3 regions of the Paracoccus sp. R86501 genome follow, and region 1 is predicted to be linked to each of the others. Evidence: riboswitches for the same ligand, from Rfam matches in the RefSeq annotation. Region 1 holds a riboswitch; each other region holds the start of a gene.

Region 1 (10,753 bases):
GCCGCCGGCATCTTCCAGTCGAACCTTGGCGATGAGGCGGCTCAGGATTTCGCCGCCAACCCCAATCGCGCCGCCTTCGAGGCCGATCTGGGCGCGCCGACGCATGACGAATTCGCACTGTACCAGCAATTGCAGGACGCCTCGCTGGCGCGATGCATGGCGCAGCTGGGAATGGCGCCCGCCTGATCGACCGCAACCGAACGAAAGACCAAAGACCCATGGACCTGACAGCAGACGTGCACGCCCTGATGACCGACCTTGGCGTCGATCCCGCCACCCTGAGCACGGGCGACATGCCCTGCCGCAGCCCCGTCAACGGCCAGCAGATCGCCAGCCTTGCCCGCGACGATGCGACGACCACCGCCGCCGCCATCGACCGGGCGCAGGCCGCCTTCCGCGCATGGCGCATGGTGCCCGCCCCCCGTCGCGGCGAATTGGTCCGCCTGCTGGGCGAGGAGCTGCGCCGCAACAAGGCCGCCCTTGGCAGGCTGGTATCAATCGAGGCGGGCAAGGTCACCTCGGAAGGCCTGGGCGAGGTGCAGGAGATGATCGACATCTGCGATTTCGCCACCGGCCTGTCGCGCCAGCTTTACGGACTGACCATCGCCACCGAACGCCCCGGCCACCGCATGATGGAGACCTGGCACCCGCTCGGCATTGTGGGCGTCATCAGCGCCTTCAACTTCCCCGTTGCCGTCTGGTCGTGGAACACCGCGCTGGCGCTGGTCTGCGGCAACAGCGTGGTCTGGAAGCCATCGGAAAAGACGCCACTGACGGCGCTGGCCTGTCAGGCCATCCTGACCCGCGCGATGGACCGCTTCGGCGATGCGCCCGCGGATCTGTCGCAGGTGCTGATCGGCGATGCATCGGTCGGCGCGGCGCTGGTCGAGAACCCGAAGGTGGCGCTGGTCTCGGCCACCGGCTCGACGCGCATGGGGCGCATCGTCGGACCCAAGGTGGCGGAGCGTTTTGGCCGTTCGATCCTAGAACTGGGCGGCAACAATGCGGGCATCGTCTGCCCCTCGGCCGATCTGGACATGGCGCTGCGGGCCGTGGCTTTCGGGGCGATGGGGACGGCGGGCCAGCGCTGCACGACGACGCGGCGGCTGTTCGTGCATGCCGATATCTATGACGAACTGGTGCCGCGGCTGATCAAGGCCTTCCACACGGTCAGCATCGGCAATCCGCTGACCACCGACGCGCTGGTCGGCCCGCTGATCGACCGTGCCGCCTTCGACGCCATGCAGGCCGCGCTGGAGGCCGCCGCTCAGACAGGCGGCGTGGTGCATGGTGGCGAACGTCACGATGCGGGCGAACCCGATGCCTTCTATGCCCGCCCTGCCTTAGTCGAGATGCCGTCCCAGTCCGGCCCCGTGCTGCGCGAAACCTTCGCACCGATCCTTTACGTGATGAAATACGACGATTTCGACGCCATGCTGGCGGAGCACAACGCCGTCGGCGCGGGGCTGTCCTCGGCCATCTTCACCACCGACCTGCGCGAAAGCGAGACCTTCCTGTCGGTCCAAGGGTCCGATTGCGGCATCGCCAACGTCAACATCGGCACCTCGGGGGCGGAAATCGGCGGGGCGTTCGGGGGCGAGAAGGAAACCGGCGGCGGGCGCGAAAGCGGATCGGACGCGTGGAAGTCCTATATGCGGCGCGCGACCAATACCATCAACTATTCCCGCGACCTGCCTTTGGCGCAGGGCGTGGTCTTCGACATCTGAGCGGACGGGCGGGGTCGCCCCCGCCCGCGCCACCAACCTCAGGTTGCGAAACGACGCGCGGCGGGCAGCATCTTCATCAGCAGGTAATAGCTGACCCCGGCGGGGATCAGGCTGGCGTACCAACTGACGCCCGCAAAGATCAGCGCGAAGACCACGCCGATCACCGTCGCGATGACGGCAGCCGGATTGATGCCGCGATATGGCCCCTGCGGATCGTAAAGATGGTCAAGGTTCAGCTTCTGGCCGCGGATCACATAGTAGTCGACCACCAGGATCGCGAAGATCGGCCCAAGGAAGGCGCTGTAGGTCTGGATGAACAGGTTCAGCCCCGCCGCGCTTTCATCGCGGACCAGCAGCCAGGGGAAGGTGGCAAAGGCCAGCAGCCCCACCAGCACCGCCGCCGTGCGGAAGGGCAGCTTGAAGACATCCATCAGCGCATAGGCGGGCGGCACGACGTTGTTCAGGATGTTCGTCGTCACCTGCGCGAAGGCGATGAACAGCAGCGTCGTCACCAGCAGCAGCTTGTTGTTGACGGCGCTGGAAAACACCTTGATCGGATCGACCTCGCCCGTGGCGCCCGACACCATCAGCCCGATCAGCCCCATGAACAGTGTCGCGGGCAGGATCGAATTGGCATAGATCGCCACCTGCCGACCGCGCCCCACGTCGTCATGCAGTTCGCGGCTGTAATCCGAGACGTTCAGCATCATCGTGGAATAAATGCCCAGAAACAGCATCGTCGCCCCCCAGAAGGGTGCGCCCCATGTTCCGTTGACATTGACAAGATTGTCGCTGATCTGGGTGCCGTATTTGCCGATGACGCTGAAGAACATGTAGATCAGCGACCCGATGATGAAGACCGAGCCGATGTTCTCCAGCCACTTGATGCCGTGAAAGCCCAGCACCGAAAGCCCGATCTGCAACGCTTGGAAGCCGATGAAGAAGGCCCAGATGTTGGAAAAGCCGAACATGGTTTCCGAAACAAGGTTCAGCGCCCCTGCCCCGATCCAGCTTTGGAAGCCGAACCAGACCAGCGCCGGGACCGATCTGACCAGCGCCGGCAACCGCGTGCCGGTAAAGCCGAAGGACGATCGCGCCTGCACCATGAACGGAATGCCGTATCGGTGCCCCGCCTGCCCGTTGATCATCAGCGCCGCCCCGATGACGGTGCAGCCGATGGCAATGGCCACGACCACCTGCAGCAGGTTCAGCGTGCCGACCAGCCCCGACCCGATGGTGAAGGTGCCGATGGACACGCAGCCGCCCAGCCAGGCGAAAAGATAGGACCACGACCCCATGATGCGGGTCTGCTGCGGGGCCAGGCTTTCCTGGCCGATGCTCTTGTCGCCACGGGACGGATGGGGCGGCGCGGCCCCGGCGGTGTCTTGATACGTCATGTCTGTTTTCCCTGTTGGAAGCTGGGGTCGTCTTATTTCTTGTTGGGCACCGCATAGGCGCCGATCTTGCTGGTCTTCAGCCCGGCGCCCACAAGCGCCTCGGCCATTTTCGTGGCGACGGTCACGCCGTCGATGACAGGGATGCCGGTTTCCGCAGTCAGCCATTCCGTCAGATCGGCCATGCCCGCGCAGCCCAGCAGCACGGCCTCGCAGCCGTCCTGTTCGATGGCGCGCATGATTTCGGCCCGGACCTGTTGGCGGGCCTGCGAACCGGGTTCCTCCAGCGCCAGCACGGGGATGGCGGCGGACCGGACGCGGCGGCACTTGTGGTCCTGGCCGTATTTGCGAACCAGTTCCTCGATCACGGGGACCGAGCGGGGCAGCGTCGTGACGATGGAAAACGAGGTCGCGATCATGCTGGCGGCCATCATCCCCGCCTCGCAGATGGCGATGACGGGGCCGGACGCGATCTCGCGGCAGGCGCCGATCGCAGGGTCGTCGAAACAGGCGATGACGATGGCATCCGCGCCATCCTTTTCGGCCTGCGCCACTTCGCGCAGCAGGTGGGGGGCGGCCATCACCTCGTCATGATGACCCTCGATACTGGCGGGGGCGCCATGGGCGGTGCGGCCGATGACCTGCACCTGCGGACCTGCGACGGCGCGCGCCGATGCCACGATCTTGTCGGTCATCGAGGTGGTGGAGTTTGGGTTGATGACAACCAGTTTCATGCCTGCGTCCTTCTGCCGAGTCGCAGGATTGATAACACAGATTGTTAACAATCAGATAATATTTTCTTTGCCCGAATAATAAGCGCATGTTTCTTGCGTGTGATCACGGGCTGTGCAATCTGTCAGCCATGGAAAAGCCGCTTGAAACCGTCATTGTCGACAGCATTCTGGACGCGATTGCCGATCAGCGCCTGCATGCGGGCACCAAACTGGGCGAACAGGCCTTGTCGGATCTGTTCGGCTGCAACCGCGCCCATGTGCGGCGCGCGCTTGGGACGTTGACGGCCTATCAGGTGGTCGATCACCTGCCCAACCGCGGTGCCTATGTTGCCACTCCGACGCCTCAGGACGCCCGCGATGTGTTTCAGGCCCGCCGCGCCATCGAGGTCGTGATCTGCCGCAATGCCATCCGTCAGGCGACCGCCGAAGACATCGCATCCCTGCGCGTGCATCTGGCGCAGGAAGCCTTGGCCAAGGGCAGCGGCGACCGCCCCGCCGCGGTGCGCCTGTCGCGCGGTTTCCACGTGCTGCTGGGCCGCATCGGGCGCAATCCCGTGCTACTGCGCTATCTCGAGGAACTGACCATGCGCAGTTCGCTGATCATCGGGCTTTACGCCACCGGCCACGGCACGCTTTGCGCCGATGACGAACACACCCGCATCACCGACGCGATCGAAGCCCGCGACATGGAAACCGCCCAGACTCTGCTGGACCAGCACCTGCGCCATATCGAGGCCGGCATCCGTTTCGACGATGATCTTCCTGCAACAGGCGCCTTATCCAAGGCGCTCAGGACGCCGCGGGACTGAACCGACGTATCCACTGCGTGGATAGTGTCGATTTATAAATGTAATTTCCTCAATGCATCACTGTGACATAGCGTACCCAAAGTGCGCAGCGTGACACTGCGCACAAGGGAGGATTGTCACATCAACCGATGCAGGACCGGCCTTGTTTCAGGCAAGGTACCTGCTGGCGCACATCCTCTTCGGCGACATTTTACGTGAGGGAGGATACTCATGCGACGCAACCCATTCCTGACCGCGGCCCTTGCCGGCCTGCTGTCCCTGACCGCCTTGCCGGTTCTGGCGGAAACCAGCTTCACCATCCTTGGCACGCGCGGCGGACCCGTGGCCGTGCCCCATCGTTCCCAGCCCGCGAACGTGTTGAATGTCGATGGCATCCTGTCGCTGGTCGATGCGGGCGACGGCACCGCACAGCAGCTGTCCAAGATGCGCGTCATGCCGCGCGATCTGGAAAACGTCTTCATCAGCCACCTGCATGGTGACCATTTCGGGGGCCTGTTGGCCATTCTGGCCCTGCGCCTGCAGACCGATGTGGTGAAACCGCTGCAGGTCTATGGCCCTCCGGGCACCGATGACATGGTTGCAGGCATCCTGGCCGCCCTGGCCCCCGCGATGGAGGCCGGATATGGCGTCGGCGCCGAACCGATCAAACCCGAGGATCTGGCGGTTGCCCACATCATCATGCCGGGCGATCAGTTGACCGTCGGCAAGATCGAGGTGACCACGGCGGACAACACCCATTACTCCTTCGCCCCCGACAGCCCGCAGGCCGGGAAATACCACAGCCTGTCCTTCCGCTTCAAAACGCCCGACCGCACCATCGTCTATACCGGCGATACCGGCCCCAGCCCGGATGTCGAGGAACTGGCCAAGGGTGCAGACCTGCTGATCGGCGAAGTCATCGAACTGGACAGCGTGATCGCCGCGACCCGCATGGCCGTGCCGAACATGCCGGACGACAAGGTCAACTTCCTCAAGAAGCACCTGTCCGAACACCACCTGCTGCCCGCCGATCTGGGCAAGCTGGCGACAGCATCGGGTGCGCCCGAACTGGTGGTGACCCATATCGCCGCCGGCCTGAAAGAGGATCTGGATGCCATCAACAGTGGCATTGCCTCGACCTATGAAGGCAAGGTGACCATCGCCAACGACATGGACAAATTCTGATCAGACGGCCCCGCCACACTGGCGGGGCCCCCATGCCTTATCCGTCGGCCGGGACGTAAAGCTGGCCCTTTTCGCGGAACAGATCGGCCATCCGCTCCATGCCTTCCTGCTTTTCCGCCGTCGCGCGGATATCATGCGATATCTTCATCGAGCAGAACTTGGGCCCGCACATCGAACAGAAATGCGCGACCTTATGGGCATCGGCGGGCATGGTCTCGTCATGCATCTCGCGCGCGGTATCGGGGTCCAGGCCCAGATTGAACTGATCCTGCCAGCGGAAATCGAAGCGCGCGCGTGACAGCGCATCGTCGCGCATCTGCGCACCCGGGTGCCCCTTGGCCAGATCCGCCGCATGGGCCGCCAGCTTGTAGGTGATGACGCCGGTCTTCACATCGTCTCGATCCGGCAGTCCCAGATGCTCCTTCGGCGTGACATAGCACAGCATCGCGGTCCCGAACCAACCGATCATCGCCGCTCCGATGGCGCTGGTGATATGGTCGTAACCGGGCGCGATATCGGTGGTCAGCGGCCCAAGCGTATAGAATGGGGCTTCGTGGCAATGTTGAAGCTGCTTGTCCATATTGGCCTTAAGCTTGTGCATCGGCACATGGCCCGGACCTTCGATAAAGACCTGACAATCCTTGGCCCATGCTTTCTTCGTCAGTTCGCCCAAGGTTTCCAGCTCGGCGAATTGCGCCTGATCGTTGGCGTCGGCGATGGACCCGGGGCGCAGCCCGTCGCCAAGGCTGAAGGTCACATCATAGGCGCGCATAATCTCGCAGATCTCGTCGAAGCGCTCGTAAAGAAAGCTTTCGCGGTGATGGTGCAGGCACCATTTCGCCATGATCGAGCCGCCCCGACTGACAATGCCCGTCACGCGCTTGGCCGTCATGGGGATCATATGCAGCCGCACGCCGGCGTGGATGGTGAAATAATCGACGCCCTGTTCGGCCTGTTCGATCAGCGTGTCGCGGTAAATCTCCCACGTCAGATCTTCGGCGATGCCGCCGACCTTTTCCAGCGCCTGATACAATGGCACCGTCCCGATGGGCACGGGCGAGTTGCGGATGATCCAGTCGCGGATGTTGTGGATGTTGCGGCCCGTGGACAGATCCATGACGGTGTCGGCACCCCAGCGGATGGCCCAGACCATCTTGTTGACCTCTTCCTCCATCGAGGATGTCACGGCGGAATTGCCAATATTGGCGTTGATCTTGACCAGGAAATTGCGGCCGATGATCATCGGTTCCAGTTCGGGGTGGTTGATGTTGGCAGGAATCACCGCCCGCCCCCGCGCAATTTCAGACCGCACGAACTCCGGCGTGACCAGATCGGGGATGGAGGCGCCGAAATCCTCTCCGTCACGGGTATAGGCGGCGGTGCGGCCTTCATTTTCGCGGATGGCGACATATTCCATTTCCGGCGTGATGATACCGGCGCGAGCATAGGCCAGCTGGGTCACGGCCCCCTTGGTGGCGCGCAGCGGATCACATTGATGCGGAAAGGCGGGGGTCAGGCGCTTGCCATCGACAAAGCCGTTATCGGCGGCGGTCAGCGGACGTCCGGTATAGGCTTCGGCATCGCCCCTGCCCGTCAGCCAGTTGCCGCGAACCGGGGGAAGGCCGCTTTGAATCTCCATCCGCGCACCCCCGTCGGTATAGGGGCCGGAGCTGTCATAGACGGTCAGCGGGGCCTCGCCTGTCAGGGCAATCTGGCGCATCGGCACGCGGATGTCATGCATGGCGCCCGGCACATACAGCTTGCTGGATGCGGGCATGGGGCCGGTGGTGATCTGGGGGTTGGGTTTCATCAGTGTCTCCCGCAAAAATGGGCGACCCGGATAAGACAAGCGATGAAGGGGCCACGCGGCCCGATGACGGACCTTGCGGCCCAAAGGACCGCCCCGTCGGTCGGGGAAGCTGCCTTTGGTCTTCCTACGCCAGCATAAACTGGGTCAGGTTCAAAGGGTCGCTTCACCGGGGTTGCCCCCACTCAGCCTCTCAGTCCCCTTAAGGCGGGACTCCCCTGACGTGCGGGCAGGTTCGCGATTTCGGGGGGAACTGTCAACAGCTTGATGCAGGCGCCCGCGGTGACGGGCGCCTGCGGTTGGTATCAGGCCTTAAGCGCGGCCAACACATCGTCGGGACGCATCGGCAGATGGCGCAGGCGCACGCCCACGGCAGACTGGATGGCGTTGGCGATGGCCGGTGCGATGACCGTGGTGCCGGGTTCGCCCAAGCCCACCGGCACTTCGGTGCTGTCGATGAACTCGATCTCCATGTCCGGTGTGTCGATCATCCGCAGCGGAGTGTAGCCGCCAAGGTTCAGGTCGCGAACGTTGCCATCCTCGAACTCAGTCCCTTCGTACAGCGCCATGGAAAGGCCCCAAAGTGCAGCACCTTCGCATTGCGCGCGCGCCCCATCGGGGTCAACAACCGTACCGCAATCGAAGGCCAGCCACATCTTCTGGACCTCGACCGTGCCAGTTTCGCGGTCCACATGCACCTGAACGGCACCTGCGGTCCAGGTCGGCATCTGGCGGCTTTGACCGAAGGTCGTTGCGATGCCGATGGCCGTATCGGCAGGCAAATCAGCCGTGCCATAGCCCGACATCTTGGCCACGCGTTCCAGAACCGCCTTCTGACGCGATGCGCCACCGACCGAATCCGGCGCGGTGCCGGCGTTGTAACCTTCGGCAATCAGATGCTGCTGGCGAAACTCCAGCGGATCGACACCGATCTTGGCTGCGGCTTCATCCATGAAGCTTTCGACGGCAAAGTTGGTCCAGCCCGGACCGACCGAGCGCAACCAGCCGGGACGGAAGGTCTGATTGGCCAGTTCGTTTTCGATCGCGCGAACCTTATGCGCACCGACCGAATACCAGTGGTCGGCACCGTCGATGGCAAAGACATCATAGGGCTGGTCGTTCACGCCCTTGGGCATAAACGACGGTGCCATGACGCCCGTGGGCCAACCGGCGGCGGCGTCGTGATCCATGCCGATGACCTTCTGGTCGGCGTCGAATGCCATACGCAGTTTCTGCACGCTTGGCGACCGGACGCTGTCGAACTGGACGTCATGTTCGCGCATGAAGACCAGCTTGACCGGCTTGCCGCCCAATTGCTTCGAGGCAAGCGCGGCGGGCACGATGTAGTCGCCGTTCAGGCGACGCCCGAAACCGCCGCCCAGCATATAGCTGCGCATGACGATCTTGTCGGGTTCAACCTCAAGCGCCGCCGACAGGGTCGGCAGGATCAGCGACTGCCACTGGTTGCCGGCATGGGTTTCCCAGATGCCGTCCTCATTCTGGAAGACGGTGGCGTTCAGCGGTTCCATCTGGAAGTGCAGCACCGTCGAGGTGGTGTAATCCGCCTCGAGCGTATCTGCGGCATCCTTGAAGGCTTGGGCGGTGTCGGGCGTCTCGGTCGGCAGGATCGCCCCGCTGGAGGCATCGGCGATCAGTTCGCGCGACCGCGCCTGGATGTCGGCTTCGGACACCATCGCGGTTTCGCCGGCGTTCCATTCGACGTTGATCTGATCGGCAGCCTGCTTGGCGGCGAACAGGGTTTCACCCAGAACGACGACCCACCCCGGAACCGTTCCCGAAGGATCGTCCAGCGTCAGCGTCTGCAGATAGCCCTTGATCTCTTTGGCACCGCTGTCATCGACGGATGCGACCGAAGACCCCAGACGCGTCGGTGGCAGCATCGGAATGCCATAGACCATGCCGTCAATCTTGGCATCCAGACCATAGATGGTCTTGCCGTTGGTCTTGTTGGTGATGTCCAGCGCAGTGACGTCCTTGCCGACCAGACGCAGGTCGGAATGCGCCTTCAGCGGCAGGGCGGCCAGTTCGTCTTCGGTAAAGCTGCGGCTGATGCCTGATTTGACCAGCTCGGCATAGGTGGTGGAATTGGTGCCATCGGTGACCGTGCCGTCACGCGCCGTACAGGTCGATGCATCCACGCCCCATTGGCTGGCGGCGGCTTCGATCAGAGCGGTGCGGCCTGCGGCACCGGCCTGGCGATAGACGGGCCAGCTCTGCCAGATCGACCAACTGCCGCCGGTGACCATGGTGCCCCATTTTTCCGCCGTATCGACATGGGTGATGCGCACGTCGTCCCATGACACTTCCAACTCGTCCGCAAGGATGCGGGCGATGGCGGTGCCGACATGCTGGCCCATCTCGGCGCGGATGATGTTGACGTTCACGCGGCCTTCTGTGTCGATCCAATACCACATGGTCGGTTCGAAGGTGTCACCCACGGCCTCGATCGGGACGCCATCGGCGGCCTGCGGGTCCATCGCGGCATGGGACGTGCGCGGGAAGCCGAAGGCCACACCGGCAGCCGTCATCGAGATCAGGAAGCCGCGGCGGCTCAGCGCCGTTGCCGGGCTGCCTGCGCCAAGGCGCGAAAGGATCTTGTTCTTAGCCATTCTGGGTTTGCCCCCTATTTGCCGAAGCCGCTTCGCGAACCGCCTGGCGGATGCGCGGATAGGTCATGCAGCGGCAAAGATTGCCGGTCATGACGGCGTCGATGTCGTCGTCGCTCGGGTCAGGAATATCGGTCAGCAGGGCTGCTGCCTGCATGATCTGGCCCGACTGGCAATAGCCGCATTGCGGAACCCGCAGGTTGCGCCATGCTTCCTGAACGGGGTGGCTGTCGTTGGCGTCTAGCCCCTCGATCGTGGTGATCTCGGCGCCTTCGACATCGCCAAGCGCGGTGATGCAGGACCGCGTGGCACGACCGCCGACATGGACGGTGCAGGCACCGCACATGCCGATGCCGCAACCGAACTTGGTGCCGGTCAGCCCGACCTCGTCGCGGATCGCCCACAGAAGCGGCGTATCGGGATCGGCGTCGACGCTGACCTCACGCCCGTTGATTTTCAAATTTACCATCAGGTGTTTCCTTCGTGAATTC
Region 2 (10,753 bases), 410 kb from region 1:
CCTGCTGGATATTGCCATCCACGTCGCGTGTCCGGTCAACCGACGCCAGATAGAAGTTCGCGGTATAGGGGGTCGAGACCTCGCGCATGGTCGCCCAAAGCTGCGGGTCGGCCCATTCCTCATCGATCTCCAGCAGGGTCTGCTGATATGGCGGCTCGATCCCCTTGCGGACCTTGCGCCCGGTCGAGGTGAACAGCGAACGCGTCCCCGGCATGTCATAGTTCACACGGGTGCCGACCACGCCGATGTTGCGCGCCTCGGCCGAGGCCTGAAGGTCGGTTGCCAGCGCCTGCCATGCGGCATCGTCGGGCACGGTCCCGCGCTCGGTCTGGGCGAACCAGGCCGAGATGTTCGGCATGTTCGCGGAAAAGCCGTCGTTGTGGAAGGATCGCTGCAGCATCTGGCCGATGGGCACCACGAAGGTGATGACGATGAAGGCCAGCAGGGGCAGCACCAGAAGAAAGGCCTTGCGGCGGGCGCGCGACTGGCTGCGGGCCAGGGCCCGGACCAGCGGTTTGCCATCTGCGGTGGTCAAGGGCTGCGTTGCGACACCGGATGCGGTGGCAGCGACGGCAGCATGCGGATCAAGTGCGGTATTCGCCATGTCGTCCCCGATATTCGGATCCGTCACCCCATGACCGGGGTGACGGCGTTTTGCATCAGGAAGAGGCGAGCCAGCTATTGAAACGCTCGCTCAGTTCGGCGGAATGGTCGGCCCAGAATTCCGGGTCGTCCAGGACGGCGTTTTCAAGGTTCTCGGGCGAGGTGGGCATATGCGGCGCCATCTCGGTCTTGCCGTCCTTGTACATGCCGACCAGCTCGGCCGAGGATTTGCGCGCCGGACCATAGCTGATGTATTGCGCCTGATCGGCCAGCCGCTGCGTGTCGGTGGCGAACTTCAGGTATTCCATCGCGGCTTCGGGGTTCGGGGCATCGACCGGGATCACGAACATGTCCAGATCCATGTACTGGCCGTCCCAGATGACTTCGAAGGGCTGGTTTTCACCGACCATCGCGTCAAAGATGCGACCGTTATAGGCGGTGGTCATGCTGACCTCGCCGTCGGCCAGCAGCTGCACGGGCTGGGCGCCGGCTTCCCACCAGACGACCTCGTCCTTGATGGTGTCCAGCTTGTCGAAGGCACGCTGGACGCCTTCGTCGGTGCCCAGTTCGTCATAGACGTCGGCGGCTGCGACACCATCGGCGATCAGCGCCAGATACAGTGTGCGCTTGGGGTTCTTGGGCAGGCCGCGCTTGCCGGGGAAGGTCTCGGTGTCGAAGAAATCCACGGCCGAGGTCGGCGGGTTGTCCGTGAACTTGGTGGTGTTATAGGAGATGACCGTGCCCCAGACGATGTTCGCCACGGCGCAGTCCAGCAGCGCACCATCGACGAAATCATCGGCAGCGGCGGTGCCATCGGGGGCTGCGGGCAGCATGGCCGGGTCGATCTCGATCAGGGCGCCCTCGTCGCACAGGCGGATGGCGTCTGACACTTCGACGTCGAAGACATCGCCGGTGACGTTATTGGCCTCGACCTGCGCGCGCAGGGGCGTGGCGGGGTTGTCGGCGGCGATCATGTTGACCTTGATGCCGGTCTCTTCGGCGAAGGGCTTGTTGTATGCCTCGACCTGGCTGGCCTCATAGGCGCCGCCCCAGGATACGACGTTCACTTCCTGCGCGGTGGCGCCGAATGCGATGCCGGCCAGTGCGGTGGACATGATAAGCGTGGTTTTCACGGTAAGCTCCCTTGTGGATTTATGCCGGACTTTCTGTCCGTTTTCTTTGCCCCGTCGGGGCGTGGCGGTCTGGCAAAGCCTTGCCGGACCGCAATTCGCGGCTGTGGCGCCGGATCAGATGGGATCCAGCGCGCGGGCATCTTCGGGATGCCAGCCGATGCGGACGGATTGACCGGCCTGCAGATGAGTCTGGCCGATGGTGTTGCGCATCTTCATGACGAAACTGTCCGACCCCGCGACCCGCAGACGCGCGCGCAGGATATCGCCCATATAGATCACCTCGATGACCTGAGCCTCGATGGTATGGGCGCCGGGGGGCATCATCTCGGGCTTGAACTCGACCCGTTCGGGCCGGATCGAGACCGTCGTGCGCTGCCCCTTTTCGCGGATGTTGACGGCGGTCGCGTCGATCAGACCGCCATCGTCCAGCCGCACCAGGGCCTTTTCACCGTCCAGCTGTTCGATCGTGCCGGGCAGTGCGTTGTTTTCACCGATGAAGCCCGCGACAAAGCTGTTCTGCGGGCGTTCGTACAGCTCTGCAGGGGGCGCCAGCTGCTGGATCCGCCCGTCGTTGAAGACGGCCACGCGGTCCGACATGGTCAGCGCCTCGCCCTGGTCATGGGTGACATAGACCACGGTGATGCCCAGCTGTTCGTGAAGGTGCTTGATCTCGAACTGCATGTGTTCGCGCAGCTGCTTGTCCAGCGCGCCAAGCGGTTCGTCCATCAGGACCAGCTGCGGATCGAAGACCAGTGCACGCGCCAAGGCGATCCGTTGCTGCTGACCGCCCGACAGTTGCGCCGGACGGCGGTTGATGAAACTGCCCATCTGCACCATGTCCAGCGCCCGCTTGACGCGGGTCTCGCGTTCATCGCGCGACATGCCGCGCACTTCCAGCGGGAAGGACAGGTTTTCGCCCACCGTCATATGGGGGAACAGGGCATAGTTCTGGAACACCATGCCGATGCCGCGCTTGTGGGGCGGCACCTGATTGATCGGTCTGCCGTCCAGGCGGATCTCTCCGTGGGTGGCGGTTTCGAAACCGGCCAGCATCATCAGGCAGGTGGTCTTGCCCGAGCCTGACGGCCCCAGCATGGTCACAAACTCGCCCTTGCCGATCGAAAGATTCAGGTCTTTGACGACAAGTGTCTGTCCGTCATAGCTTTTTTGCACATGCTCGAATGCGACGAAAGCCTCGCCGTGTCGGTCGTCCAGCAAAAGGCGCTCTCCCTGTTGTCGGTTTCTTGTTCAGCGCTGATGCAGGTTAAGCGGGCATCCGCCAATCATGCAACATGAATTGTATGCCTACATGCCGACGTGAAAGCGCGCCCGACAGGCCAATCGGACCTGGGGCGCGCTCAATTCTTGTGGTGATCGGGGGTCCGGCGGCGTTGCCTGAAATTCAGTCAGGACGCCGACGAAGCGTGCAGATCAGTCGGGACGCTTGGGACCCTTGCGGTGGGGTTTGCCACCAGCGGGCTTTTCAAAACGCGGCTTGCCCTTGGCGGCCCATGCGGGCTTGCCGGCGGCACCGGGCTTGCGCGGACCCGCACCATCGGCCGAGGATTTCTTCTTCCACGCCTTCACCGCGGGCTTGGGGCCTTCGGTGCGCGGGTCGGCCAGACCTGCGTCATCGGGGATCCAGCCGCCCTTGGCCGCCTTGACGCGGTCCTGATGCGAGCCTTCTTCCTTACGGCGGGGTGCAGGCTTGGCGCGTGCAGGACGATCCTCGCGCGGGCCTTCGTACCGGGGCGCACGGGGGGCGCGTTCGATCGGCGCGTCCAGATCCGGGGCGCCTTCCATGCGGCGCATGCTCACCTCGGGGGTGATTTCCATGAAATCGCCGAAACGATCCGCCACTTCCTGTGCGATCTGCACATAGCTCAGGTCCTGCTTGACGCGGATGGCGCCGATGCTGTCACGGGTGATCCCGCCCGCATCGCAGATCTTGGGCAACAGCCAGCGGGCTTCGGCGCGACCCGAATGACCGACCGACATGGTGAACCAGACCGAGGGGCCGAATTCACGCTGCACGCGGGGGGCCATGGGTGCGGGCGGGGCCTGCGTCTCCATCAGTTCCTCGGCGGCGGGGCGACCTTCGCGCCACATGCGCAGGAAAGCCACGGCCACCTGTTCGGCACCGAATTTTTCCAGCAACTGTGCGGCCAGCGGCGCATCCTCGCCCGGCGCGTCGCGCAGGGCTTCGTGGTCCAGCATGCGCTGGTCGTCACGTTCGCGAACCTCGTCAGCCGAAGGCGCCTTGGCCCATTCGGCCACGACCTTGGCGTTCTGCATCAGACGCTGTGCGCGCTTGTAGTCGGACGACGGCACGATCAGCGCCGAAACACCCTTGGAACCGGCACGGCCCGTCCGGCCCGAACGGTGCAGCAGGGTTTCGGGGTTGGTCGGCAGATCGGCGTGGATCACCAGTTCCAGACCCGGAAGGTCGATCCCGCGTGCGGCAACGTCGGTTGCGACACAGACGCGGGCGCGTCCGTCACGCAGCGCCTGCAGCGCGTGGGTGCGTTCCTGCTGGCTCAGTTCACCCGACAGGGCGACGCATTTGAAGCCGCGGTTCGACATGCGCGCCAACAGGTGGTTCACGTTCGCACGGGTCTTGCAGAACACGATCGAGGTCTGCGCCTCGTGCATGCGCAGCAGGTTGAAGATCGCCGGTTCGCGGTCGCGTGCCGTCACGCTGTAGGCGCGATAGGCGATGTCGCCGTGCTGGCGGGCTTCGCCAAGGGCGGCAATCCGCAGCGCGCTGCGCTGGAAGTCGCGGGCCAGCTTTTCGATGGCAGGCGGCACGGTGGCCGAGAACATCAGCGTGCGACGTTCTTCGGGCGCAGCGGCCAGAATATATTCAAGGTCGTCGCGGAAGCCCAGATCCAGCATCTCGTCGGCTTCGTCCAGAACGGCGGCGCGAAGCGAGGTCAGATCGAGGCTGCCGCGGTCGATATGGTCGCGCAGACGGCCCGGCGTGCCGACGACGATCTGTGCGCCCTGCTGCAGGTTGCGGCGTTCGGTGCGGTAATCCATGCCACCGACGCAGGTCGCGATGCGGGCATTGGTCCCGGCATACAGCCATTCCAGTTCGCGTGCGACTTGCAGTGCCAGTTCGCGGGTCGGCGCGATCGCCAATGCCAGCGGACGGTCGCCTTCCAGCGTCTGGCCGTCCAGCAGCAGATCTGCGCCGATCGCCAGACCGAAGGCCACGGTCTTGCCCGAGCCGGTCTGCGCCGAAACCAGCAGGTCGCGCCCCTGAGCGTCATCGGCCACGACGGAGGATTGCACGGTTGTCAGGCTGTCATAGCCCTTGGAAGCCAGCGCCGCCTGAAGCGGTGCGGGGAAGTTCAATTCGGTCATTTGATTCGCCAAATGGGGGGTGTCATTCACCCGATGAGCGGCACCCCGTCGCTGCGACCGGCCCACCCTGCACCCGCCGCCCCGGACATGCGGAGCCAAAGAGGGGTTCCTATGATACGTGGCGCGCAAAGTCCACCGATGATCTCAACTGTTTTTACCCTCGGCTTTTCCTTGACTTGCCCCCGTCGCGCGGCCCTGATGCCGCGACCCCCGAACACAGGTTCCCCGATGCCCCCGACAGCCCATCCCCCGATCAAGGATGCCGCCGCCACATGGGCGCGGATCGCCGCGCTCAGCTTCGGCGGACCCGCAGGCCAGATCGCCGTCATGCACCGCATCCTGGTCGAGGAACGCCGCTGGATCGACGAGGATCGCTTCCTGCACGCGCTGAACTTCTGCATGCTGTTGCCCGGCCCCGAGGCGCAGCAGCTGGCCACATACATCGGCTGGTTGATGCATGGCGTACGCGGCGCGCTGATCGCAGGGGTGCTGTTCATCCTGCCCGGCGTGGCGGCGATCATGGCGCTCAGCCTGATCTATGTCACGCTTGGCGACGTCGGCATTGTGGCGGGGATCTTCTTCGGGCTGAAGGCGGCGGTGCTGGCGATCGTGGTGCAGGCGGTGATCCGCCTTGCAGGACGGGCGCTGAAGGGACCGGCGCTGCGCCTCATTGCGGGGGCGGCCTTCGTCGCGCTTTTTGCGCTGGATGCGCCCTTTCCGCTGGTCATCGCCATGGCGGCACTGGCAGGTGCGCTGATGGGTGGCAGCATGCCACCCGCCGATGCCCGCCCCCTGCCCGCGCAGGATGCAGGCGCCGCCCGCCGCGCGGCGGGTTGGGCGCTGGTGCTGTGGCTGGCGCCCGTGGCAGCGCTGGTCATGCTGCCCCCCGGCAGCGTCTTTACCGACATCGCCACCTTCTTTTCGCGCCTCGCGGTCCTGTCCTTCGGAGGCGCCTATGCCGTCCTTGCCTGGGTCGGGCAAGAGGCCGTGGGCCGCTATGGCTGGCTTGAACCAACCCAGATGCTGGACGGGCTGGGCATGGCCGAAACCACCCCGGGTCCGCTGATCATGGTGCTGCAATTCGTGGGGTTCATGGCGGCGCATGGCGCAGGTCACGCCCATCCGCTGCTGGCCGCCGTGCTGGGCGGGCTGCTGGCGACATGGGTGACCTTCGCGCCCTGCTTCGCCTTCATCTTCATCGGCGCGCCTTTCATGGAGGGGATGCGCCGCAGCGCCCGCCTGTCCGCCGCCCTGCGTGCCGTCACCGCCGCGGTCGTGGGCGTCATCCTGAACCTTGCCCTCTGGTTCGCCATCCACCTGATCTGGTCGCAGACCATCCCGTGGCAGGCAGGTCCGATCCGGGTGGATGCGCCGGTCATGGCCTCGCTGGACCCGGTGGCGGCCCTGCTGTGCGCGGCCACCCTGTTCGTGGCCCTGCGCCTGCGTCCTGGCATGGCGACCCTGTTGGGCGGGGCCGCGCTGGCGGGGATCGCGCTGCAGATGGCGGGTCTGACCTGATCCCCCTTGCGGGCGATCCCGCACCCCGCTAGCCTTCAGATGCAAACCGTTGGGGTGCCCCGTCACCGGGGCTGAGAGGCGACAGCCAACCCATCGAACCTGATCCGGGTCATACCGGCGGAGGGAACGGTGCAGATGATCGCGGGCCCGCCCCGCCCTTTGTTCCCCCTTGCGCCGTCATGTCCCCCGACCGCACAAGGAGGCCATCTTGACCGCCATCGCCCTGACCATCGCCGGTTCCGATTCCGGCGGAGGCGCCGGCATCCAGGCCGACCTCAAGACCTTTTCGGCACTTGGTGTCTATGGCGCCAGCGTCGTCACCGCCCTGACCGCTCAGAACACCCGCACCGTCAGCATGGTCGCCCCCACAAGCGCCGCGATGATCACCGCCCAGATGGACGCGGTCTTCGACGATCTGGACATCCGCGCCGTCAAACTGGGCATGCTGGGGGGCGTCGATGCCATCCGCGCCGTCGCGGAGGGGCTGCGGGGGTGCGACCTGCCCATCGTGCTGGACCCGGTGATGGTGGCGAAATCGGGCGATGCCTTGCTGGATGACAGCGCCATCGGCGCATTGCGTGACATGCTGCTGCCCCGCGCGACCCTGCTGACCCCCAACCTGCCCGAGGCCGCACGCCTGACCGGCACCCCCACCGCCCGAACCCGTGATCAGCGTCTGGATCAGGCGCAGGCGCTGATGGGCATGGGCGCACAGGCGGTGCTGATGAAAGGTGGACATGCAGAGGGGGCCGAATGCCTCGACCTGCTGATGACGCCGGGCGGGGTGGTCGAATTGACCGCCCCGCGTCACCCGACGCGCAACACCCATGGCACCGGCTGCACCCTCTCGGCGGCAATCGCGGCGGGCATGGCGCAGGGGCTGCCGCTGCCCGATGCTGTCGCCATGGCGCATCGCTATCTGCAAGGTGCCATCAGGGCGGCGGATATGCTGTCGGTCGGTCATGGGCACGGGCCGGTGCATCACTTTCACTCGGTCTGGTCCCATGCGTGACATCACCATCATCGGCGCGGGCGTCGCTGGATTGTTCGCAGCCTTTCAGCTGTCGCAACAGGGCTGGCACCCGCGCATCATCGACCGGAACGGCCCCCCCGGTCCGCACGGCTGTTCGTGGTGGGCGGGCGGCATGCTGGCCCCGATCTGCGAAGGCGTCACTGCTGATCCCGTGATCGCCCGCCTTGGCGCGCAGGCCGCCGATGACTGGGCGCAGGTCACGACCGTCACCCGCCGCGGCACGCTGGTCGTCGCGCTGGACCGCGACCGGGCCGAGCTGTCACGCTTTGCCCGCCGCGCGCCGGGCCACGTTGCGCTGGACGGCGCGGCGTTGAGGGGCCTGGAACCCGATCTGGCCAATCACCGCCATGCCCTGCATATCCCGCCCGAGGCGCATCTGAACCCCCGCCAAGCCCTTGCCGATGTGGTCGCCATCCTGCAGGCGCGCGATGTCGCAATTGAAACCGCCGACGCAGAGCCGCAGGACATGGCAGGCCCGGTGATCGACGCCCGCGGCATGGCCGCCCCCCTGCCCGATCTGCGCGGCGTCCGGGGCGAGATGATCGTCCTGCACGCCCCCGACATCACTCTGACGCGGCCCGTGCGGCTGCTGCATCCACGCCATTCGCTGTATGTTGTGCCGCGCGGCGGTGGCATCTTCATGCTAGGCGCGACCCAGATCGAGAGCGACGCCCGTCGCGCCGTCACCGCCCGCGCCCTGCTGGAAATGCTCTCGGCCGCCTATGCGCTGGATGCCCGCTTTGCCGAGGCCAGCGTTCTGGAAACCGGCACCGACCTGCGCCCGGCCTTCCCCGACAATATCCCGCGCGTGACGGTGCGGGGCCGCGTGCTGCATCTGAACGGCCTGTTCCGTCACGGCTATCTGATGGCCCCCGCCCTTGCCCGACAGGCCGCCGATTACCTGACCCATCAAACCCGTGGAGAGTTGATCCATGAAGATTGAGCTGAACGGCACCCCCCGCCAGATCACCGCCTGCAATGTCGCCGATGCGCTGGTCGAATTGGGCTGGGCCGATGCCCGCGTCGCCACCGCCCTGAACGGTGACTTCCTGCCCAGTGCCGCCCGTGCCGACAAGCCGTTGCAGGATGGCGACCGGCTGGAGGTTCTGGCCCCCATGCAGGGAGGATGACCCATGCGTGATTTCTATGGCGTGATGCTGGACAGCCCGCTGATGCTGGGGACGGCGCAATACCCCTCGCCTGCGGTGATGCAGCAGGCCTTTGCTGCATCGGGGGCCAGCGTGGCGACGGTATCGCTGCGGCGCGAAAGCGGTCAGGGGCAGGCCTTCGGGCAGATGGTGCGCGATCTGGGCATCCATATCCTGCCCAACACCGCAGGTTGCCATAACGCGCGCGAGGCGATCACCACCGCCCGCATGGCGCGCGAGATCTTCGAAACCAACTGGATCAAGCTGGAGGTGATCGGCCATGCCGACACCCTGCAACCCGATCCCTTCGGCCTGCTTGAGGCCGCCGAGACGCTGGCCGCTGAAGGCTTCGACGTCTTTCCCTATACGACCGAGGATCAGGTGCTGGCCCAACGCCTGATCGACGCGGGCTGTCGCGTCCTGATGCCTTGGGGTGCGCCCATCGGGTCGGGCATGGGCCTTAACAACCGATACGGACTGCGGACCCTGCGCGCAGCCTTCCCCGACATTCCGATGGTGATCGATGCCGGGATCGGCATGCCCAGCCACGCCGCCGACGCGCTGGAGATGGGCTTCGACGCCGTCCTGCTGAACAGCGCCGTCGCGCAGGCGGGCGATCCGGTGGCGATGGCGCGGGCCTTCGGGCTGGCCGTGCAGGCGGGTGCCATGGCCGCGGGGGCCGACCCGATGGGAATGCGCGACATGGGGGCACCCTCGACCCCACTGATCGGAAAGGCATGGCTGTGATGTTACCGCGTTTCTACCCGATCTTCGACGATGTCAGCTGGCTGGAGCGCGCCCTGCCGCTTGGGGTCAAGCTGGTGCAGCTGCGCATCAAGGATGCTTCGTCTGCCGATCTGCGCGCTCAGATCAAGCGCGGGCTGGCGCTGGCCCGTCAGCATGGCGCGACGCTGGTCGTCAACGACCACTGGCAGATCGCCATCGACGAGGGCGCAGATTGGCTGCATCTGGGGCAGGAGGATCTGGACGAGGCCGACCTGCCCGCCATCCGCCGCGCGGGGCTGCACTTGGGGCTGTCCACGCATGACCATGCCGAACTGGACCGCGCATTGGCCTGCACCCCCGATTATATCGCGTTGGGTCCGGTCTATCCGACGATCCTGAAAAAGATGAAATGGCATCAGCAGGGTCTGGACCGCGTCACCGAATGGAAGCGCCTGATCAGCCCCATCCCCCTGGTCGCCATCGGCGGGTTCAGCGTGGATCGCGCCAAAGGAGCCTTCGACGCGGGCGCGGATGTCGTTGCGGCCGTCACCGACATTACGCTGAACGCGGACCCTGAAACCCGCATCCGCGAATGGCTGACGCTGTGACCCGCTATGCCCGCCAGATGATCCTGCCGCAGATCGGTCCTTCGGGTCAGGACCGGCTGTCACGGGCGCATGTGCTGATCGTCGGCGCGGGTGGGTTGGGCGTGCCTGCGCTGCAATATCTGGTCGGCGCGGGCGTCGGGCGGATCACTCTGATCGACGGCGATGTGATCGAGGAAACCAATCTGCACCGCCAGCCGATCTATCCAATAGCCAGCATTGGCCAACCCAAGGCCACGGCTGCCGCGCAGATCATGACCGCAATGAACCCCGACGTGCATATCGACGCCCGCCCAGAATGGCTGGACCCTGCCAGCACGCCTGCGCTGGTCGCGGGGGCAGATGTCGTGCTGGATTGCGCCGACAGCTTTGCGGTCAGCCTGACGCTGTCGGATGCCTGTCTTGCGGCGCATGTCCCGCTGATTGCGGGGTCAGCATTGGCGACGTCGGGCTATGTCGCGGGATGCTGCGGCGGCGCGCCCAGCCTGCGTGCGATTTTTCCCGACCTGCCCACAGGTGGCGGGACCTGTGCTACCAACGGGGTGATGGGGCCGGTGGTGGGGATGATCGGCGCATTGCAGGCGCAGATAGCGATGGCGGTGCTGCTGAACCTGCCCGACA
Region 3 (10,753 bases), 2.4 Mb from region 1:
GGCTTCATGCCGAACTATCTTGGCCACCCCGACAACTATATCGAAGCGAATGCGCTGGCGACGCCTGCCCATATCGTTCCCGAATGGTACTTCCTGCCCTTCTACGCGATCCTGCGCGCCTTCGACGGCGATGTCTGGGCCGTGCAACTGGTGCAGTTCCTGTCCTTCGGCATCGTCAACGCCAAGTTCTTCGGCGTTCTGGCGATGTTCGGTGCGATCATCGTCATGGCGCTGGTGCCCTGGCTGGACACCTCGCGCGTGCGCTCGGGCCGTTACCGTCCGCAGTTCAAGTGGTGGTTCTGGCTGCTGGCCGTCGATTTTGTCGTGCTGATGTGGGTTGGCGCCATGCCGACCGAGGGTCCCTATCCCTACATCGCGCTGCTGGCCTCGACCTATTGGTTCGCCTACTTCCTGGTCATCCTGCCGCTTCTGGGCGTCATCGAGAAGCCCGAGCCCATGCCGGCCACGATCGAGGAAGACTTCAACGCGCATTACAGCGCCAAGGCGACACCGGCCGAGTAAGGAGAGCCAAGGAATGACCCTGAGAACCAAGACGCTCACGGCCGCATTGGCCCTGACGATCTCTGCGACCGGCTTCGCGCTGGCGCAGGAGGCCACCACGACCACGGTGCCGATGCAGCAGGCGGACAGCGCGCAGGACGCGCCCGCCGAGGGCACGACCTTCGTCGCCACCCCGGCCGATGCCGCCACCGAGGAAGCTGCTGCGGAAGAACCCGCCGCAGCGGAACCCGAGGCGCAGGCCGAGGCCGACCACGGTGAGACCGAGGCCGATCATGGCGACACCGAGCATGCCGATGCCGGCCATGCCGAGGGCGAGGATGATCACGGCGGCGGACATGACGCCGCCCATATCGAGGACATCGACTTCAGCTTCGAAGGTCCCTTCGGCAGCTATGACCAGTTCCAGCTGCAGCGCGGCCTTCAGGTCTATACCGAGGTCTGCGCCGCCTGCCACGGCATGAAGTTCGTCCCGATCCGCACCCTGTCCGACGACGGCGGCCCCGGCCTGCCCGAGGATCAGGTCCGCGCCTATGCCGCGGATCTGCTGCCGATCATGGATGATGCCACCGGCGAGGAACGCGACCGCGTTGCGACCGACCACTTCCCGACCGTCTCGGGCATGGGCATGGGTCCCGACCTGTCGCTGATGGCCAAGGCACGGGCCGGTTTCCACGGCCCCGTCGGGCTGGGGATCAACCAGTTCGTCAAGGGTATCGGCGGACCGGAATACATCCACGCCGTCCTGACCGGTTATACCGGTGAAGAACAGGAACAGGCCGGATCCGTGCTTTACGGAAACAGCGCCTTCCCCGGCGGCTGGATCGGCATGCCGCCCCCGCTGTCGGAAGACCGCGTCACCTATGCCGATGGCACCCCTGCCACCGTGGATCAGATGGCGACCGACGTGTCGGCCTTCCTGATGTGGACCGCCGAGCCCAAGATGATGGACCGCAAGTCCGTCGGTTTGGTCGCCGTGCTGTTCCTGATCATCCTCAGCGCGCTGCTGTATCTGGTGAACAAGCGTCTGTGGGCACCCCACAAGGGCAAGCTCAAGCACTGATCGCCCGCGATCATGACGATCTGAACGAACGCGCCCCGCAACGGGCGCGTTTTTTCTTGGCTGGACAAGGGCCCGCCCGCCCGGTCACATGTCGCCCGTTGAACGGAGGAGACGGCCATGGCGATCTGGAATCTGGGGTCCATCAATATCGACCGGGTCTATCGGCTGGACAGCCTGCCCGAGCCGGGGGAGACGCTGACCTCGCGCAGCCATGCATCGGGGCTGGGTGGCAAGGGCGCGAACCAATCGGTCGCCGCCGCGCAGGCGGGGGCCGTGACGCATCATCTGGGCGCGATGGGGTCGGGCGATGATTGGGTGATCGAGCGGCTGGCCGAAAAAGGCGTCGGCACCGATCATGTCGCGCGGATGGCCGATCAGGTCACCGGTCACGCCATCATCATGGTCGACAGTCACGCCGAAAACGCCATTGTCATCCACTCCGGTGCGAACCGCGCCATTGGCGACGACCGTCTGCGGCAGGCGCTGGCAGGGATCGGGGCATCCGATACGCTTCTGATCCAGAACGAAACCAGCGGTCAGGTCGCTGCCGCACAAGCCGCGCAGGTCGCGGGCGCGCGCGTGATCTATTCCGCCGCGCCCTTCGATCTGGAGGCCGTGCGCCAGATCCTGCCGCATGTCACCATTCTGGCCATGAACGAAGGCGAGGCCGCGCAGTTGTTCGCTGCCATGCCCGGCGATCTGCCGGTGCAGGGTCTGCTGATCACGCGCGGATCGAAGGGGGCTGAGTATCGCGATCTGACCACCGGCCAGACGCATGAACAGGCGTCCTTCAAGGTGACGCCAGTCGATACGACCGGGGCGGGCGACACCTTCGCGGGTTATTTCGCCGCCGGTCTGGACGCGGGGTTGGCGATCCCCGACGCGCTGCGCCGCGCATCGGCGGCGGCGGCGCTGCAGGTCACGCGGCAGGGGGCGGGCGATGCCATCCCTTCCGCCGCCGAGGTCGACGCCTTTCTGGCCGATCAGTCCTGACCGATGCGCCCGCGCAGGCCACCGGTCTGCGCGCGGTCCATCAGCAGATGGTCCAGCAAGACGCAAGCGGCCATTGCCTCGGCCACAGGTACAGCGCGAATGCCAACACAAGGGTCGTGGCGGCCCTTGGTGATGACCTCGATTTCCTCGCCACGCGAATTGATCGACCGGCGAGGCGTCGTGATCGAGCTGGTCGGCTTGATCGAGAACCGCACCACGATGTCCTGACCGGTGGAAATACCGCCCAAGATTCCGCCCGCATGGTTCGACAGGAACTCGGGGCCGTTTTCGCCCATGCGGATTTCGTCCGCATTCGACACGCCGGTCAGGCTGGCCGCAGCCATGCCCTCGCCGATCTCGACGCCTTTGACGGCGTTGATCGACATCATTGCCGCGGCCAGATCGGTGTCCAGTTTCGCATAGACCGGCGCACCGAGGCCCGGCGGGCAGTGCCGCACCAGAACCTCGATCGCGGCGCCGACGCTGTTCTGGTCCATGCGGATGCCATCCAGATAATCGGACCATGCATCGACCGCGCCCGCATCGGGCAGGAAAAACGGGTTGGTGTCGATGGCATCCGCGTCAAAGCGGTCGCGGTCCAGATGCATGTCGCCCATCTGCACCATATATCCGATGATCTGCATGTCGGGCGCCAGCTGCGCCAGCACCGCATGGGCCGCCGCCCCTGCCGCCACCCGCGCCGCCGTTTCGCGCGCAGATGACCGACCGCCGCCGCGATAATCGCGCACGCCGTATTTCAGGTGATAGCTGATATCGGCATGACCGGGGCGAAAACTGGTGGCGATATCGCCGTAATCCTTGGACCGCTGGTCGGTATTCTCGATCATCAGCTGGATCGAGGTACCGGTCGTCACGCCTTCGAACACGCCCGAAAGGATGCGGACCTGATCGGCCTCGCGCCGTTGGGTGGTGTGTTTGCTGGTACCGGGGCGGCGGCGGTCCATGAAGCGCTGGATGTAATCCTCGGACAGCGGGACGCCGGGGGGGACGCCATCGACGGTCGCGCCCAGCGCGGGGCCGTGGCTTTCACCCCAGGTGGTGAAACGGAATTCGCGGCCGAAAGTGTTGTAGCTCATGTTCGGGCGTCCTCGGTCAGGGCTTTCAATTGATAGACCAGATCCAGCGCCTCGCGCGGGGTCAGGCTGTCGGGATGCACCGCTTTCAGCGCCGCGTCCAGCGGGGATGCCTTGGCGGGTGCGGGGGCTGGCGGGGCCGCGCGGAACAACGGCAGGTCGTCGATCAGCGCGGCGGGACGGGCGGCACCTTGGCGTTCGCCCGATTCCAGCGCGTCCAGAACCTGCCTTGCGCGGTCGACAACGGACGCGGGCAGACCGGCCAGACGCGCCACCTGCACACCATAGCTGCGGTCGGCGGCGCCCTTGCGGACCTCATGCAGGAAGATCACGTCGCCTTCCCATTCGCGCACGGCGACAGTGGCGTTTTCCACACCCTCCAGCCGCGCGGTCAGGGCGGTCATTTCGTGGTAATGCGTGGCAAACAGCGCGCGGCAGCGGTTGGCAGCATGCAGATGCTCCATCACCGCCCATGCGATGGACAGCCCGTCCCAAGTGGCCGTGCCGCGTCCGATCTCGTCCAGGATGACCAGCGCGTGGTCGTCGGCTTGGTTCAGGATGGCGGCGGTTTCCACCATTTCCACCATGAAGGTCGAACGGCCCCGCGCCAGATCATCGGCGGCACCAACGCGGCTGAACAACTGGCTGACGATGCCGATATGGGCGTGGCTGGCGGGCACGAAACCGCCCGCCTGCGCCAAGACCGCGATCAGGGCGTTCTGGCGCAGAAAGGTCGATTTACCCGCCATGTTGGGACCGGTCAGCAACCAGATTGCAGGGGTCGCGCCCTTTGTCAGGTCGCAGTCGTTGGCGACAAAGCTTTCGGCCTTGCGCTTCAGCGCGCGTTCCACCACCGGATGCCGCCCGCCGGTGATGGAAAAGGCGCGGCTGTCATCGACCTGCGGGCGCGTCCAACCTTCGCCGGAGGCGATATCGGCAAAGGCCCCGGCCAGATCAATCTCGGCCAGCGCCCGCGCCGCCTGTCCGATGGGTCCAGCGCGGTCCAGCACGGCGGCCCGCAGGCGGTCATAGATGCCGCGCTCGATCTCCAGCGCACGGTCGCGGGCATTCAGGATGCGGGTTTCCAGTTCGGACAGTTCGACGGTGGTAAAGCGGATCTGGTTGGCAGTGGTCTGGCGATGGATGAAGGTCTGGTTCAGCGGCGCGGCCATCATGCGTTCGGCATGGGTGGTCGTGGTTTCGATGAAATAGCCCAGAACATTGTTATGCTTGATCTTCAGTGCGCTGACACCCGCCATGGCTGCATATTCGGCCTGCATTCCGGCAATGACCCCGCGCCCTTCGTCACGCAGACGGCGGGTCTGGTCCAAATCTTCGTCATAGGTTTCTGCTACAAACCCGCCGTCACGGGCCAGCAGGGGTGGTTCCGCCACCAGCGCATCGTCCAGCAGGTCGATCAGGTCGTCATGGCCGGTCAGATCGGCCACCGCATCGCGCAGCACCGGCGCGGCGTCATCGGGCAGGCGTTCGGCAATGGCGGCCCCTTGGGTCAACCCAGCGCGGATCGCGGCAAGATCGCGCGGACCACCGCGTTCCAGCGCCAGACGTGACAGGGCGCGGTCCATATCGGGCACGCGTGCCAGCGCGCTGCGCAGATCGGTCAGCAGGCGCGGATCATCGACCAGCATCGCCACACTGTCCTGACGTGCACGGATCAGCGCCAGATCACGGCTGGGGGCGCTGACGCGTCGTTCCAGCAGACGCGCCCCCGGCGCGGTTACCGTGCGGTCGATGGCGGCCAGCAGGGACCCTTCGCGACCACCGGACAGGGCTTGGGTCAGTTCCAGATTGCGGCGGGTGGCAGCATCGATCTGCATCGCGCCGCCGGCCTTTTCGCGGATCGGGTGGCGCAGCAGCGGCAGCTTGCCCTTTTGCGTCATGTCCAGATAATCGACGATTGCGCCCATCGCGCCCTGTTCGGCGCGGGTGAAACTGCCGAACCCGTCCAGCGTTTCCACGCCATAAAGCGCGCATAGCCGCCGCACGCCCGCGCTGCTGTCAAAGGCACCGGCATGCAGATCGGTCAGGGCGGCACCGGCATCCTGCACCAGCTCCTCGAATTCATAGCCTGCGGCCAGAACCTCGCGCGGGGTCAGGCGGGCCAGTTCGGGGGCCAGCCGCGCGGGCGGGCATTCCATCACCTGAAAGGCACCGGTCGAAATATCGACCCACGCCAGCGCGCCTTCGTCACGGACCTGCGCATAGGCGGCAAGGTAGTTGTGGCGGCGCGCCTCCAGCAGCAATTCCTCGGTCAGGGTGCCGGGGGTGACAAGGCGAACGACATCGCGGGCCACGACGGACTTGCTACCGCGTTTCTTGGCCTCGGCAGGGTCCTCCATCTGTTCGGCGATGGCGACGCGGAAGCCCTTGCGGATCAGCTGCAACAGATAGCTTTCCGACGCATGGACAGGCACGCCGCACATCGGGATCGGTTCGCCCTGATGCGTGCCGCGTTTGGTCAGCGCGATGTCCAATGCGGCTGCGGCCTGCACGGCATCGTCGAAGAACATCTCGTAGAAGTCGCCCATGCGATAGAACAGCAGCGCACCGGGGTTCGCCTCGCGGATCGCCAGATATTGCGCCATCATCGGGGTGGGCTGGTCGGTCATGGGTATTCCGTCACTGTCATCCGGCCCCGTATCTAGCCGCTTGCGTGCTGCGGTTAAACCATTACATTCAGGCCAACCTCGGGGTGCCCTGCATGGGATGAGACGCAATTGCGGACCCGTTGAACCTGATCCGGCTGACACCCGGCGGAGGGAAGGTGACGGCTGTCCTTTCTTTCGAAACCCGTTTGAGAGGAGACTGCCTTGAAACCCCTGTTCATCGCCACCGCCCTGCTGGCCGCGACCCCCGCCTTGGCGCAGGACCGCGCGCTGACCGTCTATGCCAGCGATTACATCGCCAGCGAATGGGGCCCCGGCCCGACGATCAAATCCGAATTCGAGGCCTTCTGCGATTGCACCCTGGACTTCGTCACCGGCGACATCCTGCCCCGCCTGCTGATGGAGGGTGAGGGGACGGACGCCGACATCGTCTTCGGCCTGAACACCGATGTCACCGCCCGCGCCCGCGCGTCGGGCCTGTTTGCGCCCCACGGGCAGGACACCTCCGACATGTCGCTGCCGGTGGAGTGGAGCGATGACATCTTCCTGCCCTATAACTGGGGCGAAACGGCGTTCATCTATGACGAAACGCGGCTGGAAAACCCGCCCGCCAGCTTTCAGGAATTGCTGGACGCGCCCGATGATCTGAAGATCGTGATCCAGGACCCGCGGTCGTCCATTTCCGGCCTAGCGCTACTGTTGTGGGTCAAGCAGGTCTATGGCGATGACGCGCCCGAGGCTTGGGCCAAGCTGGCCCCCAAGGTGCTGACCGTGACGCGCGGCTGGTCGGAATCCTATGGCATGTTCACGGACGGAGAGGCGGATATGGTCCTCTCCTACACCACCTCGCCCGCCTATCACATTGCAGCGGAAGACGACCTGACCAAAAAGGCCGCCATCTTCCCCGAAGGTCATTACTTCATGGCCGAACTGGCAGCGCAGGTCGCATCGACCGATCAGCCCGAACTGGCACAGCAATTCATGGACTGGATCCTGACGCCGGAATTCCAGAAGACCATCCCGCTGGCCAATTGGTCCCTGCCCGCCAAGCTGCCGCAGGACGACTGGCCGCAGGTCATGCGCGACCTGCCCCGCCCCGAAAAAACGCTGTTCTATTCCGAGGACGAGGCCGAAGCCCTGCGCCAGCCGGCGCTGGACGAATGGCTGCGCGCCTTCGCGGGGTGATATCCGGTCGCATCGTCGCCGCCGGTCTTGCGGCCCTGATCCTTGGCACGCTGGCCGCTGTCGCATGGCAGGCGGGCGGGTTGTCGGGCTTGGGAGAATGGGACTGGCGCGCGGTGCGCTTCACCGTCTGGCAGGCGGCGCTGTCGGCCACGCTGTCGGCGGCGCTGGCGGTGCCCGTCGCGCGGGCGCTGGCGCGGCGGCGCTTTCGCGGGCGCGGGTTGCTGGTCACGCTGCTGGGCGCGCCCTTCATCCTGCCGGTGATCGTGGCGATCATGGGACTGATCTCGGTCTTCGGGCGCAACGGCGCGCTGAACGAGGGCCTGCGTGCCCTGGGCCTGCCCGAACTGGGCATCTATGGCTGGCAGGGCGTGATTCTGGCGCATGTGTTTTTCAACCTGCCACTGTCGGTGCGGCTGATCCTGCAAGGCTGGCAGGCGATCCCTTCCGAACGCTTCCGTCTGGCATCCAGCCTTGGCTTTGCCCCCGCCGATGTCGCCCGCCATCTGGAACGCCCGATGCTGCGTGCGGCCCTGCCCGGCGTCTGGCTGGCGGTTTTTCTGGTCTGCCTGACGTCTTTCACCGTCGCTTTGGCCCTTGGCGGCGGCCCGCGTGCCACCACGGTCGAGCTGGCGATCTATCAGGCGTTCCGCTTTGATTTCGACTTGGGACGGGCGGCGACGCTGGGCTTGGTGCAGATCGGGTTGTGCATTGCCGCGATGCTGGCGGCGCGCTGGATCGCCATTCCGGCGGGCTTTGGCGTGGGCATGGATGCAGGCCAAGGGCCGGTCGGGCCGCGCGGCTGGCGTGTCTGTTCCGATGCGGCAATCATCGCACTGGCGGCGGGGTTCCTGCTGTGGCCCTTGGTGGCGGTTCTGGCGGTGGGCGTGCCGCGCCTGCCTGCGCTGGCGCCTGACGTCTGGTGGGCGGCGGGGCGGTCGGTGGTGATGGCCGTCACCTCGGCCCTGTTGGCGGTGGCGCTGTGCCTGATGCTGGCCCTGGCCATCGCACGCGGCGCGGGCCGTTGGGTCGAGGCGGCGGGTATGCTGCCCCTGATCGCATCGCCTCTGGTTCTGGGGACGGGGCTGTTCATCCTGCTGCGCGACGTGGCCGGCCCGCAGCAGATGGCCCTGCCAGTGACGGTGGCGATCAACGCCGCCATGGCCCTGCCCTTCGGGCTGCGGGCGCTGATCCCGGCGGCACGCAGCCTGCAGGATGATTATGGCCAGCTTGCGGCATCATTGGACCTGAGAGGCTGGGCGCGGCTGCGATACCTGACCCTTCCGCGTCTGGCGCGCCCCTTGGGCTTTGCCGCAGGCCTGGCTGCGGCTTTGGCGATGGGCGATCTGGGTGTGATCACACTGTTCGCCAGCGACCAGCCGACATTGCCGCTGAAGCTGTATCAGTTAATGAATAGCTATCGCATGGCGGATGCGGCAGGCGCGGCGGTACTGCTGATGGCGCTCAGCTTCGGGCTGTTCTGGATGTTCGACAAAGGGGGCCGCTTGGATGCTTGAACTTCGGGATATCGCAATCCGACATGACGATTTCAGCCTGACCGCCGACCTGTCCCTGCCCAAGGGCGGACGATTTGCGGTGATCGGAGCCTCGGGGTCCGGCAAATCCACGCTGCTGTCTTTGATTGGTGGATTTCTGGCACCCAATCAGGGGCGCATCCTGTGGGACGGGCAGGATATGACGCAGATGGCACCGGGGGATCGGCCTATTTCGACCCTCTTTCAACACCACAATTTGTTTCCACACCTTACAGTGAAACGAAATATAGGCATGGGACTGCGAGCTGATCTACGACTGGACACTGATCAGAAGGACCGCGTGACGCAAGTGCTGGATCAGGTCGGGCTGTCCGGCACGGGCGACCGCCGCCCCGCTGCATTGTCGGGTGGCCAGCAAAGCCGCGTCGCGCTGGCTCGCGTGCTGCTGCGGGCGCGGCCCGTACTGCTGCTGGACGAACCCTTCGCCGCCCTTGGCCCCGCCCTCAAGTCCGAGATGCTGTCCCTGCTGACAGGCATTGCCGACAGGACGGACGCCACCGTCCTGATGGTCACCCATAACCCGCAGGATGCCCGCGTCTTTTCCCCCCAGACCATTCTGGTCGAGGATGGCCGCGCCCATCCACCACGCGACACAGGCCCGCTGCTGGACAACCCGCCCCCCGGTCTGCGCGCCTATCTGGGATAAGTTCGCGCCCTGCAAAACATCATGTTCCCGCAACGCAGATAGCTTGCTACGCTCCGCCCCAGAACATCATGGGAGGAGACCACATGTTCCATCGCATCGCCACCGCCGTTCCGATCGCAGCCCTGGGCGGGCTGATGGCCACCGCGCCCATGGCACAGGCGCAGGACTTCATCAACGTGCTGACCGGCGGCACCTCGGGCGTCTATTACCCGCTTGGGGTCGCCCTGTCGGAAATCTATGCCGAGGGCATCGAAGGGTCGCGCACGCAGGTGCAGGCCACCAAGGCCAGCGTCGAGAACCTGAACCTGCTGGCCCAAGGCCGCGGCGAGATTGCCTTCGCCCTTGGCGACAGTGTTCAGGCCGCATGGGAAGGAAACGAGGAGGCCGGCTTCCCCCGCAAGCTGGAGGAACTGCGCGCCATCGCCGCCATCTATCCCAACTATATCCAGATCGTGGCCGATGCCTCGGCAGGTGTGACCACGCTGGAGGATCTGCGCGGCAAGACCATGTCCGTGGGCGCCCCCGCATCCGGCACCGAACTGAACGCCCGCGCCATCTTTGCCGCCGCCGGCATGAGCTATGATGATCTGGGCAAGGTCGAATACCTGCCCTTCGCGGAATCGGGCGAGCTGATCAAGAACCGCCAGCTTGAGGCGACGCTGCAATCATCAGGGCTGGGGGTCGCGTTCATCAAGGACCTGTCATCCACCCATGACATCAGCATCGTCGCCATCCCCGAAGAAACCGTCCAGACCATCGGCGCGCCCTTTGTGCCAAGCGTGATCCCGGCAGGCACCTATACCGGCCAGGATCAGGACGTGCCGACCGCAGCCGTCGGCAACATGCTGATCAGCCATGACGGCGTCAGCGAGGAAACCGCATATCAGATGACCAAGCTGCTGTTTGAAAATCTGGACCGCATGACCTCGGCCCATGCAGCGGCGGGGGGCATCTCGGCAGAGACTGCGATGGACGGAATCTCCATCCCGCTGCATCCGGGCGCGGAACGCTATTACCGCGAAATCGGCCTGATCGAGTAAGCGACTCTTGGCCCGCGGCACAGGCTGCGGGCC

Evidence for each region. A riboswitch is a leader RNA that binds a small molecule or an ion and turns the genes downstream of it on or off. The one in region 1 is predicted to bind thiamine pyrophosphate.
Region 2: it holds a riboswitch for thiamine pyrophosphate, as region 1 does, so the genes downstream of both, thiD (bifunctional hydroxymethylpyrimidine kinase/phosphomethylpyrimidine kinase) here and thiC (phosphomethylpyrimidine synthase ThiC) in region 1, are expected to answer to the same signal.
Region 3: it holds a riboswitch for thiamine pyrophosphate, as region 1 does, so the genes downstream of both, SJY40_RS14410 (thiamine ABC transporter substrate binding subunit) here and thiC (phosphomethylpyrimidine synthase ThiC) in region 1, are expected to answer to the same signal.

The regions. Positions count from the first base shown of each region.
Region 1 is NZ_JAXHPZ010000001.1:558,862-569,614, reverse strand. It holds gene SJY40_RS02895 (VOC family protein) at 1-186, shown strand, start outside; gene SJY40_RS02890 (aldehyde dehydrogenase family protein) at 249-1,727, shown strand; gene SJY40_RS02885 (NCS1 family transporter) at 1,766-3,124, opposite strand; gene SJY40_RS02880 (aspartate/glutamate racemase family protein) at 3,157-3,855, opposite strand; gene SJY40_RS02875 (GntR family transcriptional regulator) at 3,984-4,664, shown strand; gene SJY40_RS02870 (MBL fold metallo-hydrolase) at 4,875-5,828, shown strand; gene thiC (phosphomethylpyrimidine synthase ThiC) at 5,866-7,638, opposite strand; TPP riboswitch at 7,743-7,865, opposite strand; gene SJY40_RS02860 (molybdopterin cofactor-binding domain-containing protein) at 7,941-10,265, opposite strand; gene SJY40_RS02855 ((2Fe-2S)-binding protein) at 10,258-10,731, opposite strand; gene SJY40_RS02850 (cytochrome c) at 10,752-10,753, opposite strand, start outside.
Region 2 is NZ_JAXHPZ010000001.1:970,992-981,744, reverse strand. It holds gene SJY40_RS04830 (ABC transporter permease) at 1-604, opposite strand, end outside; gene SJY40_RS04825 (ABC transporter substrate-binding protein) at 660-1,736, opposite strand; gene SJY40_RS04820 (ABC transporter ATP-binding protein) at 1,851-2,954, opposite strand; gene SJY40_RS04815 (DEAD/DEAH box helicase) at 3,168-5,102, opposite strand; gene chrA (chromate efflux transporter) at 5,331-6,620, shown strand; TPP riboswitch at 6,661-6,763, shown strand; gene thiD (bifunctional hydroxymethylpyrimidine kinase/phosphomethylpyrimidine kinase) at 6,829-7,632, shown strand; gene SJY40_RS04800 (FAD-dependent oxidoreductase) at 7,625-8,596, shown strand; gene thiS (sulfur carrier protein ThiS) at 8,586-8,783, shown strand; gene SJY40_RS04790 (thiazole synthase) at 8,787-9,548, shown strand; gene SJY40_RS04785 (thiamine phosphate synthase) at 9,545-10,135, shown strand; gene SJY40_RS04780 (ThiF family adenylyltransferase) at 10,120-10,753, shown strand, end outside.
Region 3 is NZ_JAXHPZ010000001.1:2,939,989-2,950,741, reverse strand. It holds gene petB (cytochrome b) at 1-522, shown strand, start outside; partial or broken gene SJY40_RS14430 (cytochrome c1) at 863-1,582, shown strand; gene SJY40_RS14425 (ribokinase) at 1,700-2,575, shown strand; gene aroC (chorismate synthase) at 2,566-3,672, opposite strand; gene mutS (DNA mismatch repair protein MutS) at 3,669-6,299, opposite strand; TPP riboswitch at 6,369-6,469, shown strand; gene SJY40_RS14410 (thiamine ABC transporter substrate binding subunit) at 6,501-7,481, shown strand; gene SJY40_RS14405 (thiamine/thiamine pyrophosphate ABC transporter permease ThiP) at 7,457-8,995, shown strand; gene SJY40_RS14400 (ATP-binding cassette domain-containing protein) at 8,988-9,680, shown strand; gene SJY40_RS14395 (TAXI family TRAP transporter solute-binding subunit) at 9,764-10,720, shown strand.